DNA from 3 places in the Kitasatospora sp. NPDC059599 genome. Region 1 is predicted to be linked to each of the others. Evidence: riboswitches for the same ligand, from Rfam matches in the RefSeq annotation. Region 1 holds a riboswitch; each other region holds the start of a gene.
The links. A riboswitch is a leader RNA that binds a small molecule or an ion and turns the genes downstream of it on or off. The one in region 1 is predicted to bind cobalamin.

Region 2: another riboswitch for cobalamin. It lies ahead of metE (5-methyltetrahydropteroyltriglutamate--homocysteine S-methyltransferase); the one in region 1 lies ahead of ACFV04_RS14200 (cobalamin biosynthesis protein).
Region 3: another riboswitch for cobalamin. It lies ahead of ACFV04_RS13780 (HoxN/HupN/NixA family nickel/cobalt transporter); the one in region 1 lies ahead of ACFV04_RS14200 (cobalamin biosynthesis protein).

The regions. Positions count from the first base shown of each region.
Region 1 covers NZ_JBHWCL010000032.1:2,942-7,209, reverse strand. Annotated here, with positions in the region: gene ACFV04_RS14210 (putative cobaltochelatase) at 1-131, opposite strand, end outside; gene ACFV04_RS14205 (cobyric acid synthase) at 178-1,692, opposite strand; gene ACFV04_RS14200 (cobalamin biosynthesis protein) at 1,689-2,675, opposite strand; cobalamin riboswitch at 2,858-2,992, opposite strand; gene ACFV04_RS14195 (XRE family transcriptional regulator) at 3,188-3,871, shown strand; gene ACFV04_RS14190 (alpha/beta hydrolase family protein) at 4,098-4,268, shown strand, end outside.
Region 2 covers NZ_JBHWCL010000169.1:10,081-14,348, reverse strand. Annotated here, with positions in the region: gene metE (5-methyltetrahydropteroyltriglutamate--homocysteine S-methyltransferase) at 1-1,905, opposite strand, end outside; cobalamin riboswitch at 2,086-2,274, opposite strand; gene ACFV04_RS37645 (hypothetical protein) at 2,321-2,785, opposite strand; gene ACFV04_RS37640 (ECF transporter S component) at 2,805-3,653, opposite strand; gene ACFV04_RS37635 (ABC transporter ATP-binding protein) at 3,650-4,268, opposite strand, start outside.
Region 3 covers NZ_JBHWCL010000030.1:49,128-53,395, reverse strand. Annotated here, with positions in the region: gene ACFV04_RS13790 (hypothetical protein) at 1-1,059, opposite strand, end outside; gene ACFV04_RS13785 (ArsR/SmtB family transcription factor) at 1,115-1,498, opposite strand; cobalamin riboswitch at 1,581-1,795, shown strand; gene ACFV04_RS13780 (HoxN/HupN/NixA family nickel/cobalt transporter) at 1,827-2,942, shown strand; gene rpmG (50S ribosomal protein L33) at 3,014-3,178, opposite strand; gene rpmB (50S ribosomal protein L28) at 3,295-3,531, shown strand; gene rpsN (30S ribosomal protein S14) at 3,531-3,836, shown strand; gene ACFV04_RS13760 (CobW family GTP-binding protein) at 3,833-4,268, shown strand, end outside.

The DNA.
Region 1 (4,268 bases):
GACTTCGCGGTGCCCTTCTCACCACGCACCAGCACGCCGCCCACGGCGGGGGAGACCGCGTTCAGCAGCAGCCCGAGCCGCAGGTCGGCCATGCCGACGATCGCGGTGAACGGATAGCGGACGTCACTCATGCCGTACCCCACTCCTGTCGTGCCCGGTTCTGCGGTCGTACCCGGCTCATGCGTCACTCCCAGGTGCCCCGGGCGCCAGGAACGGCAGCGATCCGGCCGCCGGCACCCCGCCCTCGATCAGCTTCCACAGCGCGTCGGTGTCCGCGTGTTCCTCGATCAGGTCGCCCAGCCGGTCCAGCCGGGCCTCGCGCGCCGCGGCGAAGGAGGTGTCCGGCGCCGGGACGAACGCCCGGCCCGCCAACGCGGCGACCTCGCGCAGGAGTTCGCGGCGGAAGCCGTCGTTCTCCAGCGCGCCGTGCCAGGTCGTGCCCCAGACCGAGCCCACCCGGCAGCCGTCCAGGAAGGCGACGCCCCCCTCGACCGCGACCACGCCGTGGTGGATCTCGTAGCCTTCGACCCGGTGCCCGTACGCCTCGCCGACCGGCCGCGCCAGCACCTTCTCGACGCCGAACCGCACGTGCGTCGGCAGCAGGCCGAGCCCGTCGACGGCACCCGCCTTGGACTCCACCTCGTCGACGATCCCGCGCGCCAGCATCTGGTAGCCGCCGCACACCCCGAGGACGGGCAGTCCGGCCGCCGCCCGCGCCTTCAGCGCCGGCTCCAGGCCGCGCTCGCGCAGCCAGGCGAGGTCCGCCACGGTGGCCCGGGTGCCGGGCAGCACCACCAGATCGGCGTCGGCCAGTTCCTCCGGCCTGGTCGCCCAGCGGACCAGCACACCCGGCTCCTGCGCCAGCGCGTCCAGGTCGGTGAAGTTGGACAGCCGGGGGAAGCGCACCACGGCGACCCGCAGCACGTCCGCGCCGAGCGGGCCGCGCCCGTCCACCCGGTCCACCACCGTCGACAGGTCCAGCGAGTCCTCGGCGTCCAGCCACAGGCCGGGCAGCATCGGCAGGGTGCCCAGCACCTGACGGCCGGTCAGCTCGTGCAGCATCTCCAGCCCGGGTGCCAGCAGCCGCGCGTCGCCGCGGAACTTGTTGACGAACCAGCCGGCCACGTGCCGCTGGTCCTCCGCCGACAGCAGCGCCAGCGTCCCGTACATCGCCGCGAACACGCCGCCCCGGTCGATGTCCCCGACCACCACCACGGGCAGCCCGGCGGCCGTCGCCAGGCCCATGTTGGCGATGTCGCGGTCGCGCAGGTTGATCTCGGCAGGCGAACCGGCGCCTTCGCAGACCACCACCTCGTAGCGGCGGCGCAGATCGGCGAGGCACTCCAGGGCGCGCTCCAGCAGGACGGGCTTGCGCTCGCGGTAGTCCAGCGCGCCGACCTCGGCGACCGGCCGGCCCAGCAGCACCACCTGGCTGCGGCCGTCCGCGCCGGGCTTCAGCAGCACCGGGTTCATCGCCGCCTCCGGCTCCACCCGGGCGGCCTGCGCCTGCATCGCCTGGGCGCGGCCGATCTCGGCACCGTCGGCGGTGACGAAGGAGTTCAGCGACATGTTCTGCGCCTTGAACGGCGCGACCCGCACGCCCTGGCGGGCCAGCCAGCGGCAGATGCCGGCCGTCACCACGCTCTTGCCCGCGTCCGAGGTCGTCCCCGCGACCAGCAGCGCGTTCGTCATGCCCTTCCCCTCTTCCCCAGGAGCGCGCGCAGCAGGACGTGCCCCGCGACCGTCGTACCCAGCGCCAGCGCGCCCACCCGCCGCGAGAGCGCGCAGGCCCGCTCGATGTCGTCCACCGTCACCGGGCGCAGCTCCGCGCCCAGCACCGGCCGGTGCTCCACCCGCTCGCCGTACTGCAGTGTGCCGCCCAGCCGGACGCCCACCGCGCCGGCGAACGCCGACTCGGCCTGGCCCGCGTTCGGGCTCGGGTGCGCGGAGCCGTCGCGGCGCCAGACCTGCCAGGCCGTCCGGGGCTGCGGGGCGGCGGCCACCGTCAGCAGCGCGGTCAGCCGGGCGCCCGGCCAGCCGGCCACGTCGTCCAGCCGGGCCGAGGCCCAGCCGAACCGGGCGTGCCGCGGCGAGCGGTGGCCCACCATGGCGTCCAGGGTGTTCACCGCCCGGAAGGCCAGCAGCCCGGGCGTGCCCGCGAGGGCGCCCCAGGTCAGCGCGTTCACCACGGCGTCGGCGGTGTTCTCGGCCACCGACTCGACCACCGCGCGGGCGATCTGCTGCTCGTCGAGCGCGCTCGGGTCCCGCCCGCACAGGTGCGGCAGCCGCTCCCGTGCGGCCCGCAGGTCGCCGGCCTTCAGCGAGCGGCCGATGGCGCGGGCCTCCCGGGTCAGCGAGGTGCCGCCGAGCACCGTCCAGGTGGCGGCCGCCGCGAGGGCCGCCCGGCCCGTCGGGCGCCGGCCCACCGTACGGTCCAGGGCGAGCGCGCCCGCCGCGACCGCGCCCACGCACAGCGCCGTGTACCCGGCCCCGGCGGCCCGGTCGTCGCGCCACAGGCGCCGCTCCAGCCGGGTCGCGGCACTGCCGAACACGGCCACCGGGTGGCCCCGGCGCGGGTCGCCGTAGCGGGCGTCGGCGGCGTAGCCCACGACGGCGCCCAGCGCGAACAGGGCGGCGCGGGCGAGCGGACGACCGGTCAGGGGGCGGCGGGTCATCGGCTGCACGTCGGAAGGCCGGGTATCGGAAGAGCGCGTGCGAGGAGGCCGGTCGCGTGAACACCCTGCGCCGGAAGGCCGTGCCCGGGACGGCAGCTCGGAGTGCGGCGGGGCGGGGCAGCCTGCATCGCGTGCGTGTCCTCACTCAGGGTCCGCGCCCTGGATCGACGTAGCGGGGGCGAGAGTCTCCTGGCTTCCGGGTCGGACGCACCCCCGGGGCCTTCCAGCGGCTTCTGACGGCCCGCCGTGGCGATGATTCCGAGCGTGCTCCCCGGTGACAGTGGCGGGACCGCGCCGGACTCGCACCGGCTTCCTCTCCATGCCTCCGATTGGCCCCAGGATCCCATCACGCGGCCGAACCGGGAGTCAACCGAGGTCACGGAGGGGTTGGTCACACGGGACACCGGCTGACAGCCTGTGGGATCGCCCAGCGCGGCGGGCCCCCGGGACCGGTCGCTTCGTGCGTTCGGGTGCTGGGGCCGTGCCCCGGTCCGCCCCTACCGTTCGGTGGCATGCGTCGCAGAAAGCCCCCCGCCGCCCCGCCCCCGGTGCCGTTCTCGCCCTCGGCCGCCCGCGCCCACCGGGCCGGTCTCGGCCTGACCCCCGAGCAGGTCGCCGAGGGTATGGCCGCGCACGGCGTCCGGCTGCTGCCCGCCCACGTCCTCGCCTGGGAGAGCGGCGAGCTGCGTCCCGGTGAGGGCGAGTTCATCGCCCTCGCCCGCGCCCTGTGGTGCCGGGCCGCCCAGCTGATGGACGGCCGCCCGGTCCGGCTGCGGGACCACCGGCTGGCCCGCGAACTCGGCCAGGCCGCCGTCGCGGACCGCACCGGCACCACCCTCGACGCCTACCGGGAGGCCGAACTGACCGGTCACTGGGACGGCGACGAGGAGCAGACCCGGTCCCTCGCCGAGGTCCTCGGCCTGGGCCTGCCCGACCTCGTCCGGGCCACCGGCCGCGAGGAGGCCCTCGACCACCTGCTCCGCCAGTGCGTCACCGGCCGCTGGCAGCCCCACCTGCGCGCCCTCGCCCGCATCGTCCCGGCTCCCGCGGAGACCCTGGCCGGCGCTGTCGAGGCTCTCCACCAGGAGCACCACGTCCCCTCCCACTGGGGCGCCGGCGCCCGCGCCGCGCCGCCCCCCGCGATCGACACCCTCACGTCCCGCTTCTGGCGCCTCCTCGACGCCGACGCGCTCTGACTCCCGGCCCCTCCGGAAACCCCGGCCCCTCTGGAATCCCCCGCCCCTCTCGAACCCCCTGACCCGCTGACTCCCCGCCCCGCTGACTCCCCGACCCGCTCCGGCCCGTGCCCGAGTGACCCGGACGGCCCAGCCCGGTGGCCGGGCGGGCGGGGCCCCGGTGGACTGGTGTACGAGCACCGTCCGGCCCGAGAGCAACAGCGAGAGCAACAGAGCGGGGAACGATATGCGCTGGGGAACCGCCGCCGTCGTGGCGGCCGCCGCCGTCGGAGCCGGCGCTGCCGTGCTGGTGGTCGGCCGCCGGGCCTCCGAGCGGATGGTCCGCCCGGTGACCACCGTTCAGGAGTCCGGGCCGCTCCTCGTCCGGAGCCTCGGCGCCGGGCGGATCACCTTCACC
Region 2 (4,268 bases), on a different contig from region 1:
CCAGTCCAGGTAGGCCGGGCGGTCCGCGGCCCGCAGCGGCAGGGTCTCGCGCAGGGCCGGCTCGTCGACCTGGACGACGGCGGCGCCCGCGGCCTCCAGGTCGGTGACCTCGTCGCGCAGGGCGAGGGCGACCTGGCGGGCGGTGTCGGCGAGCGGCTGGTCGTCGCGGACGAAGGACCAGGCGAGCATGGTGACCGGGCCGGTGAGCATGCCCTTCACCGGTCGGTCGGTGAGGCCCTGCGCGTAGCCGAACCAGTCGACGGTCATCGGGTGCGGGCGGGAGATGTCCCCGGCGAGGACCGGCGGCCGGACGTAGCGGGTGCCGTAGGACTGCACCCAGCCGTGCCGGGTGGCGAGGTAGCCGGTGAGCTGCTCGGCGAAGTACTGGACCATGTCGTTGCGCTCGGGCTCGCCGTGGACGAGGACGTCCAGGCCGGCCTTCTCCTGGTAGGCGATGACCTCGCGGACCTCGGCCGCCATCCGCTCCCGGTACGCGGTCGCGTCGATCCGGCCCGCCGTCAGGTCGGCCCGGGCGACGCGCAGTTCGGTGGTCTGCGGGAAGGAGCCGATGGTGGTGGTCGGCAGCAGCGGCAGGGCGAGGCGTGCGCGCTGGGCCTCGGCCCGCACGGGGTAGGGCTGGGGACGGCGGGCGTCGGCCCCGGTGACGGCGGCGACCCGGGCGCGCACGGCCGGGTCGCGGGTGATCGGCGAGTGGGCGCGGGAGGCGAGGTCGGCGCGGTTGGCGGCGAGTTCGGCGGTGATCGCGCCGGTGCCCTCGCGCAGGCCACGGGCGAGCAGCGCCGCCTCGGCGGCCTTCTGCCGGGCGAAGGCGAGCCAGCGCAGGATCTGCGGGTCGACGTCGCGTTCGGCGGCGGCGTCGAGGGGCACGTGCAGCAGCGAGCAGGAGGGCGCGACGTCGACCCGGTCGGCGAGACCGAGCAGGGTCGCCAGGGTGGCCAGCGACCTCTCCAGGTCGTTGATCCAGATGTTGCGCCCGTCGATCACCCCGGCCACCAGCCGCTTGCCGGGCAGCCCGCCCACGGCGGCGAGGTCGTCGAGGTTGCCGGCGGCCGGTCCGGTGAAGTCCAGTGCCAGGCCCTCGACCGGGGCCTTGGCGAGGACGGGCAGGGCCTCGCCGAGGCGGTCGAAGTAGCTCGCGACCAGGAGCTTCGGCCGGTCGGCGAGGGCGCCCAGGTCGCGGTAGGCGCGGGCGGCGGCATTCAGCTCGGCCGGGGTGCGGTCCTGGACGAGGGCGGGCTCGTCCAGCTGGACCCACTGCGCCCCGGCCTCCTTCAGGGCGGCCAGCAGCTGGGCGTAGACCGGCAGCAGCCGGTCCAGCAGGGTGATCGGCCGGAAGTCGGCGTCAACGCCGGGGGCGGGCTTGGCGAGCAGCAGGTAGGTGACGGGGCCGACCAGCACCGGCCGGGCGGTGTGGCCGTCGGCGAGGGCCTCGCCGAGCTCCGCGACGGCCTTGGCCGGGTTCGCGACGAAGACCGTGTCGGGGCCCAACTCGGGTACGAGGTAGTGGTAGTTGGTGTCGAACCACTTGGTCATCTCCAGTGGCGCGACGTCCTGGGTGCCGCGCGCCATGGCGAAGTAGCCGTCCAGCGGGTCGGCCTCGACGGCGTCCCGGTGCCGGGCGGGGATCGCGCCGACCGCCACGGTGGTGTCCAGCACGTGGTCGTAGAGCGAGAAGTCGCCGGTCGGGACCTCCCGGACGCCGGCCCGGGCGAGCTGGGCCCGGTTCTCCCGGCGCAGGTCGGCGGCGGTGGTCAGCAGCGCCTCCGCGGTGACCGCGCCCTTCCAGTACCCCTCGATCGCCTTCTTCAGTTCCCGGTTGCGGCCCTGGCGGGGGTAGCCGTGCACGGTGGCGAGGGTTGCCGCGGCTGCGGACTTCGTGGTCAAGGGACTCTCCTTCGCGAGTCTTGCTCCTCAGGGATCCGGAGACGACACGAGGGCGCGAAGGGATGACGGACCGGGCAGCGGCCGCCGCGGAACGTGCGGGGCCTGATCTGCCGGGTATGGTCGCCGACCCGCCCACGAGGTCACCGGATGGCCGCACGCGGATGGTCCGCGGGCGGGCAGTGGCAGGTCTTCGGACTCGCGGGCACGCCCACCCTGTCGAGGGCGGACACCTACTGGCCGTCGCTTCCCAGCCCCTCCCGGGCCCAGTGCGTATGACGGCGGTCGTTCCCACTCACCGCTGCGGGGCAGTCCCGGATTCCCACCGGGTTCCCTCTTGCGACGCGCCTGCCTGGCGGACAGGGCGAACCAGCTGCTCCGCCAGCTTAGGGGCAAACGGCGGGGGCCGGAGGGGAAATCATCTGCGGCGTCCGGATGGTGAGACTCCGCCGCCGTCCCTGGTGGTGCCGGACGCCCGTTCGTGCGGCCGGCGGCCGGGGGCGCGCTGCGGCTCCGCCGGGGGCGGCAGGAAGGCCCGGATGTCCGCGAGCAGTTCGGGCAGGCCCCGGCCGGGGTCGGGCCGCGCGGTCGGGTCGGTTGCCGGGGCGGCATGCGTCCCGGCGTCCGGGCCGGCGTCCTGGTCGGCATTCGTCCCGGCACTCGCCGGCCCGACCCGATCGGCGGGGACGCCCGCCAGCACCCGTTCGGCTTCGCCCAGCAGTTGCAGCGCCCGGTGGAGGTCGAGCCGCATCCGGGCCACCTGGGCCTGTGCCCCGCCCAGTTGACGGCGGGCGGATTCGAGACCGGCGTGCTGCTCCGGGGTCAGCAGGACCACGTCGGTCCCGTCCACCGTCGCCGTTCGGGGCTTCTCACGCTTGGGCATGGCGGCGGGACCTCCCGATTCAGGAGCGCACCGGCCCGGCGGGCAGCGGACCGGCGACCGGGCCCGCCGCGGCTCCGGTGCCGTCCGGGGCCTCGAAACGCACCGTGGGCTCGAAGTTGGCGCGGCGGGCCGCGCGGCGGAAGACGGTCAGCACGGCCGGCCCGACGACGAGCACGGCGGTGAAGGTGGTGACGGCGCGGCCGGTGTCCCAGCCGAGCGAGGTGGCGAGGTCGAACAGCAGGTAGCGGTGCCACTGCTCGGTGAAGGGCAGGCCCGGGAGGTAGGCGATCGAGCTGTTCGGGTCGGTGGAGAACGGCCAGAAGGAGAGGTTCAGCAGGAAGCCGAAGAGGTACCCGGAGAACGCCCCGTACCCGGCCAGCATCGGCACCTCCCAGCGCCGCCGGGCCGGCGGGAGCAGCCCGGCGAGCATGCCGACGAAGGCGCAGCCGAACATCTGGTAGGGCATCCAGGGGCCGACCCCGCCGGTGAGCAGGGCGGAGGCGAACAGCGAGGTGCAACCGAGGGTGAAGCCGAAGCCGGGGCCGAAGACCCGGCCGGCCAGGACGAGGACGAAGAAGACCGTCTCCACCCCGGCCGTGCCGGCGCCGAGCGGGCGCAGCCCGGCGTTGACGGCGGACAGGACGCCGAGCATGGCGAGGGCCTTGGCGTCGATGCCCCCGGCCGAGATCTCGGCGATGACGACGGCAAGGACCAGGACGAGGAGTGCGCCGAAGATCAGCGGCGGGGCGTAATTGGAGCCGAACGTCCCGGGGGCGACGACGAACGGCCAGGTGAAGGCGACCAGGCCGATGAAGGCGGCCAGGGCGACAACGATCCGGGCCCGGCCGGGGATCCGGACGGCGGTCACCGGGCCGTCTCCACGGCTTCCAGCACCCCGGCGACCTGATCGACCGTCAGGTAGCCGAGCGGGGCGAGGATCTTGGCGGTCTGGGGGGCGAAGGTGGGCGAGGCGACGATCACCTCGGCGGTGGGGCCGTCGGCGACAACCTCCCCCTCGGCCATCACGACCACGCGGTCGGCGGCGGAGGCGACGAATTCGACGTCGTGGGTGGAGACCACGACGGTCCGGCCCTCGGCGGCGAGGGCGTCCACGATGCGGGTGAGCGCCGCCTTCGCCCGGTAGTCGAGCCCCCGGGTCGGCTCGTCCAGCAGGACGACCCGTGGTGCGGCGGCCAGTTGGATCGCCAGGACGAGCGCCAGCTGCTGCCCCTCGGAGAGGTCCCGGGGGTGGGTGTCGTCCGGGATCCCGGGGGCCAGGCGGTCGAGGAGCTGCCGCGCGGTCGGCCCGACCGCGCGCTCGGATTCCAGGTCGCCCTGGGCGAGTTCCTGCGCCACCGTCTCCAGGTACAGCAGGTCGGTGGGGGTCTGCGGGACGAGCCCGACCAGCTGCCGGGCCCGGGCGGCGGGCAGGCGCTTGGGGTCCGCGGCCGGGCCTCCCCCGGTGCCGGTGGCCTTGACGCTG
Region 3 (4,268 bases), on a different contig from region 1:
GTCGGTGAGCGGGCGCAGGGTGTCCGGGTCCTGCTCCCGCAGGGCCCGGGCGAGTTGGGCGGCGAGGTCGCCGTCGGGGTCGAGCACGGGGGCGGTCTGGCCGAAGGCGTAGCCGGGGGAGCGCGGGTCGAGTTCGGCGGCGCCGGTGGCGACGAGCACGGTGGGTCGTTCCAGCGCGGCGCCGTAGACGGATACCGAGCCGTGGTCGCCGATCAGGCAGTCGGCGGCGACCAGCGCGGCCTGCCAGCCCTGGTGCGGCGGGATCAGCCGCAGGCCCATCCGGCGGGCGGTGTCGAGCAGCGCCTCGGGGTCGTGCCGGCTCCAGATGTTGGGGTGCAGGACGACGGCGACCGTGTACTCGTCGGCGGGCAGCCGGCGGACCAGCCGCTGGGGCAGGTCGGGGCGGCGGCCGAATAACGAGTGCTCGCTCCAGGTGGAGTTGACGACGACGAGCCGTCGGCCGTCGACGGCGCCGAGCGCGGCCCGGTAGGCGTCCCGGGAGCGCAGGCTGCGCAGCATCCGGTCGAGGCACGGGTCGCCGACGACCCGGGCGACGTCCAGCGCTTCGGGGCAGGAGGTCCGCAGGCGGTCCAGCTGTTCGGGGTGGGAGAGGCCGAGGACGTCCACGAACACCTCTCCGCCGTGGGTGAGTTCGTTGCGCGAGAGGCCTGCGGAGCTGGTCGTGTCGCCGGTGGACTCGGTCACCAGGCGGTTGTAGCCGGCGCCGTGCGGGAGGACGACGAGCCGGGCGTCCAGGTGGTGCATGGAGGAGTGGACGGCGCAGGCGACGGCGAGGTCGAAGTGGTGCCGGAGGGCGTCCTGCCAGTCGAGCACGGTGAAGCCGGGCAGGCCGTGCAGGTAGTCGTCCAGGGCGCGGTCGGCGAAGGCGGAGCCGGGGTTGACGGTGAAGTACCGGTCGATGCCGTCCGGGTTGAGGAGGGTGAGGACGTCGAGGACGCGGGTGGCGGAGGTGAGGGTGCGGGCGACCGCCAGCACGCGTGCCCTGACCGGTCGGGTGTTCCAGCGGTCGGCGGGCCAGGCGTGGGGGTGGGACGGCACACCATGATCGTACTCATCCGGTGGCCCGGCCCGACGGCTGTTCCCCGAGTGTCGGTCAGCCCGCGGCGGCGGTGGGCTCGTGGTGCTCGCCGGCGGCGCATTCGTCGAGGAGGGGGCGCATGTCCTCGTCCACGAGCCGGTAGCGCACCACGCGGCCGTCCTTGTCGCCGGTGACGACGCCGGCCGTGCGGAGCAGCCGCAGGGCCTGGGAGACGGCGGGGTCGCGCATGCCGGTGGCGACCGCGAGGTCGGTGACGGCGAGCGGGCCGGCCCGGTGCAGGGCGAGCAGCAGGGCGAGCCGTCCGGGGTCGGCGAGCAGGGAGAAGCGCTCGGCCCAGGACCGGACGTGCGCGGTGTCGCCGATCGCGGCGATGGCCTCGCAGACCCGGTGCCCGTCGATGGTGCGGTGGCCCGCGCGGTCGGCCGGTACGAGATGCATGCGGACATTCTTGCAGGCGGGGGCCTGTGATCCTGGACACCTGCGCAGGTGCGCAGCCTTGCATGGGTCGGGGCGCGACCCCTACGGTGTAGCCCGCCGTGGTGCTCGGGAAGACCGGTGACGGACCCTCAGGGGTCCCAGTCCGGAGCGGCCCTCGCCACTGTGATCGGGTGAGTTCCTTCGTCCTCGACGGAATTCGGTCCGTGTCCACGAAGCCACTGGGTGCCTCGCGCACTCGGGAAGGCGGACCCGGATGTCCCGTAAGCCAGGAGACCGGCCACGGCACTTCACGAAGTGATTCCACGAGGTGTTGGAGCGTGATCCTGAGATGACCCTGCCCGAAACCGCCGCGGCGGACGCGAAAGCGGCGCCGTCCGTGTTGCCCGCCTTCCGGTGGAAACGCGAGGACACCGTCCGTACGGCCGGGTTGATGGGGGTGATCCTGGCCATGCACGTGGTGGCCTTCGGGACGCTCGTGTTCCTGGTGGCGCCCGAGCGGTACGCGGTCGGCACCCAGGTCTTCGGGGTGGGCCTGGGCATCACCGCGTACACCCTCGGGATGCGGCACGCGTTCGACGCCGACCACATCGCGGTGATCGACAACACCACCCGCAAGCTGATGGCGGACGGCAAGCGGCCGGTCTCGGTGGGATTCTGGTTCGCGCTGGGGCACTCCTCGATGGTGGTCATCATGGCCGCCCTGGTGGCGGGCGGCGCCCAGCTGGCGAACACGCTGATGGACGACGAGTCGACCACCCACAAGTGGCTCGGCGTGGTCGGGACGACCACCTCCGGGGTGTTCCTCTACCTGATCGGCGCGCTCAACCTGGCGGCGCTGCTCGGCATCGTCAAGGTGTTCCGCGCGATGCGGGCCGGGCAGTACGACGAGGCGGAGCTGGAGGCGCACCTCGACTCCCGCGGCTTCATGGCCCGGGTGCTGAACCGGGCGACCCGTTCGATCACCCGCCCCGGGCAGATGTTCCCGGTCGGCATGGTGCTGGGCCTGGGCTTCGACACCGCCACCGAGGTCACCCTGATGGTGATGGCGGGTTCGGGCGCGGCCGCCGGGCTGCCCTGGTACGCGATCGTCTGCCTGCCGCTGCTGTTCGCGGCCGGGATGAGCCTGTTCGACACCCTGGACGGGACGTTCATGAACTTCGCGTACCAGTGGGCCTTCTCCAACCCGGTGCGGAAGGTGTACTACAACCTGACCATCACGGGGCTGTCGATCGCGGTGGCCTTCATCATCGGCACCATCGAGCTGGTCGGCGTGCTGCACGAGAAGTTCGACCTGACCGACCCGGTGAGCGGCTGGATCGCGGAGATCTCGCTGGACAACGTCGGCTACGCGATCGCGGGGCTGTTCGTGGTGGTCTGGGCGGTGGCGATCGGGTACTGGAAGCTCGCCAAGGTCGAGAAGCGCTGGACGCCGCAGGAGCAGTGAGCTGAGGGGCCCACCGCGCGGTGCCGAACGGCGCCTCCCCACTCGGGGAGGCGCCGTTCGTGCGTGCGGGGTCAGCGCTCCTCGCGGAAGTCGACGTGCCGGCCCGCGACCGGGTCGTACTTGCGCAGGACCATCCGGTCCGGATCGTTGCGGCGGTTCTTGCGGGTCACGTACGTGAAGCCGGTGCCGGCGGTGGAGCGGAGCTTGATGACGGGGCGCAGTTCGCTGCGGGCCACGGGTGTCCTCCTGGGTCCGGGGTGTTCGGTCGAGACCGTACACCGAAATGGAAGTCATTTTCATCTGGTGTAGCGTTTGCGCCGTCCCGATCATTCCCGGACGCCAGGGAGCACCCATGTCCGCCCACTGCCGGCTCACCGGCCGCCGGCCCGGCTTCGGCAACGCGATCTCGCACTCGCACCGCCGCACCCGCCGCCGCTTCGACCCCAACGTCCAGCGCAAGCGCTACTGGCTGCCCGGTGAGGGCCGGTACGTGCGGCTCACGCTGAGCGCCAAGGGCATCCGCACCGTCGACACGATCGGCATCGAAGCCGCCGTCGCCCGGATCCGGGCCCGGGGGGAGAGGGTCTGATGGCCGAGCAGAGCAAGATCGCCAAGAACGAGCAGCGGCGCGCCGTCGTCGACCGGTACGCCGAACGCCGGGCCGAGCTCAAGCGGATCATCGCCCACCCCGGCGCCGACCCGGCCGAGCGCGCCGCCGCGCGGGCCGAACTCGCCCGCCGGCCGCGCGACGCCGGCGCGACCCGGGTCCGCAACCGCGACGCCGTGGACGGCCGCCCCCGCGGCTACCTGCGCGCCTTCGGCCTCTCCCGGGTCAACCTGCGCGCGCACGCCCACGCCGGCCACCTGCCGGGCGTCCGGAAGGCGAGCCGGTGAGCCCGGTGGACGCCCCGGAGCGGATCAAGCTGCCCGTGGTCGTCGTCGCCGGGCTGCACGCCGAGGAACGACGCGCGGCCGTCGACGAGCTGACCGCGGACGCGGTGGAGGCGGTGGTGCTGCGGCACGACCTGCGGGACGCCTCGCTCGGCCTCGTCCACCGGGAACTGCGCGACGCCCGGGGGGTGTTCGACGCGGACGACGCGCCGTTGACGAACGACTGCCCGTGCTGCGCCCTGCGCGAGGACCTGCTGCCCCGGCTGCTGGGGATCGCCGACGAAGGCCGCCACGGGCTCGCCGTCGTCGAACTGTGGGGCGGCAGCGACCCGCACCCGGCCGTCGAGGTGATCGCCGGCGGAGAATCCGGCGGGCGGCGCCTCGCGGACGCCGTCGAACTCGCGGGCGTCGTCACCGCCGTCGCTCCGGACCGGC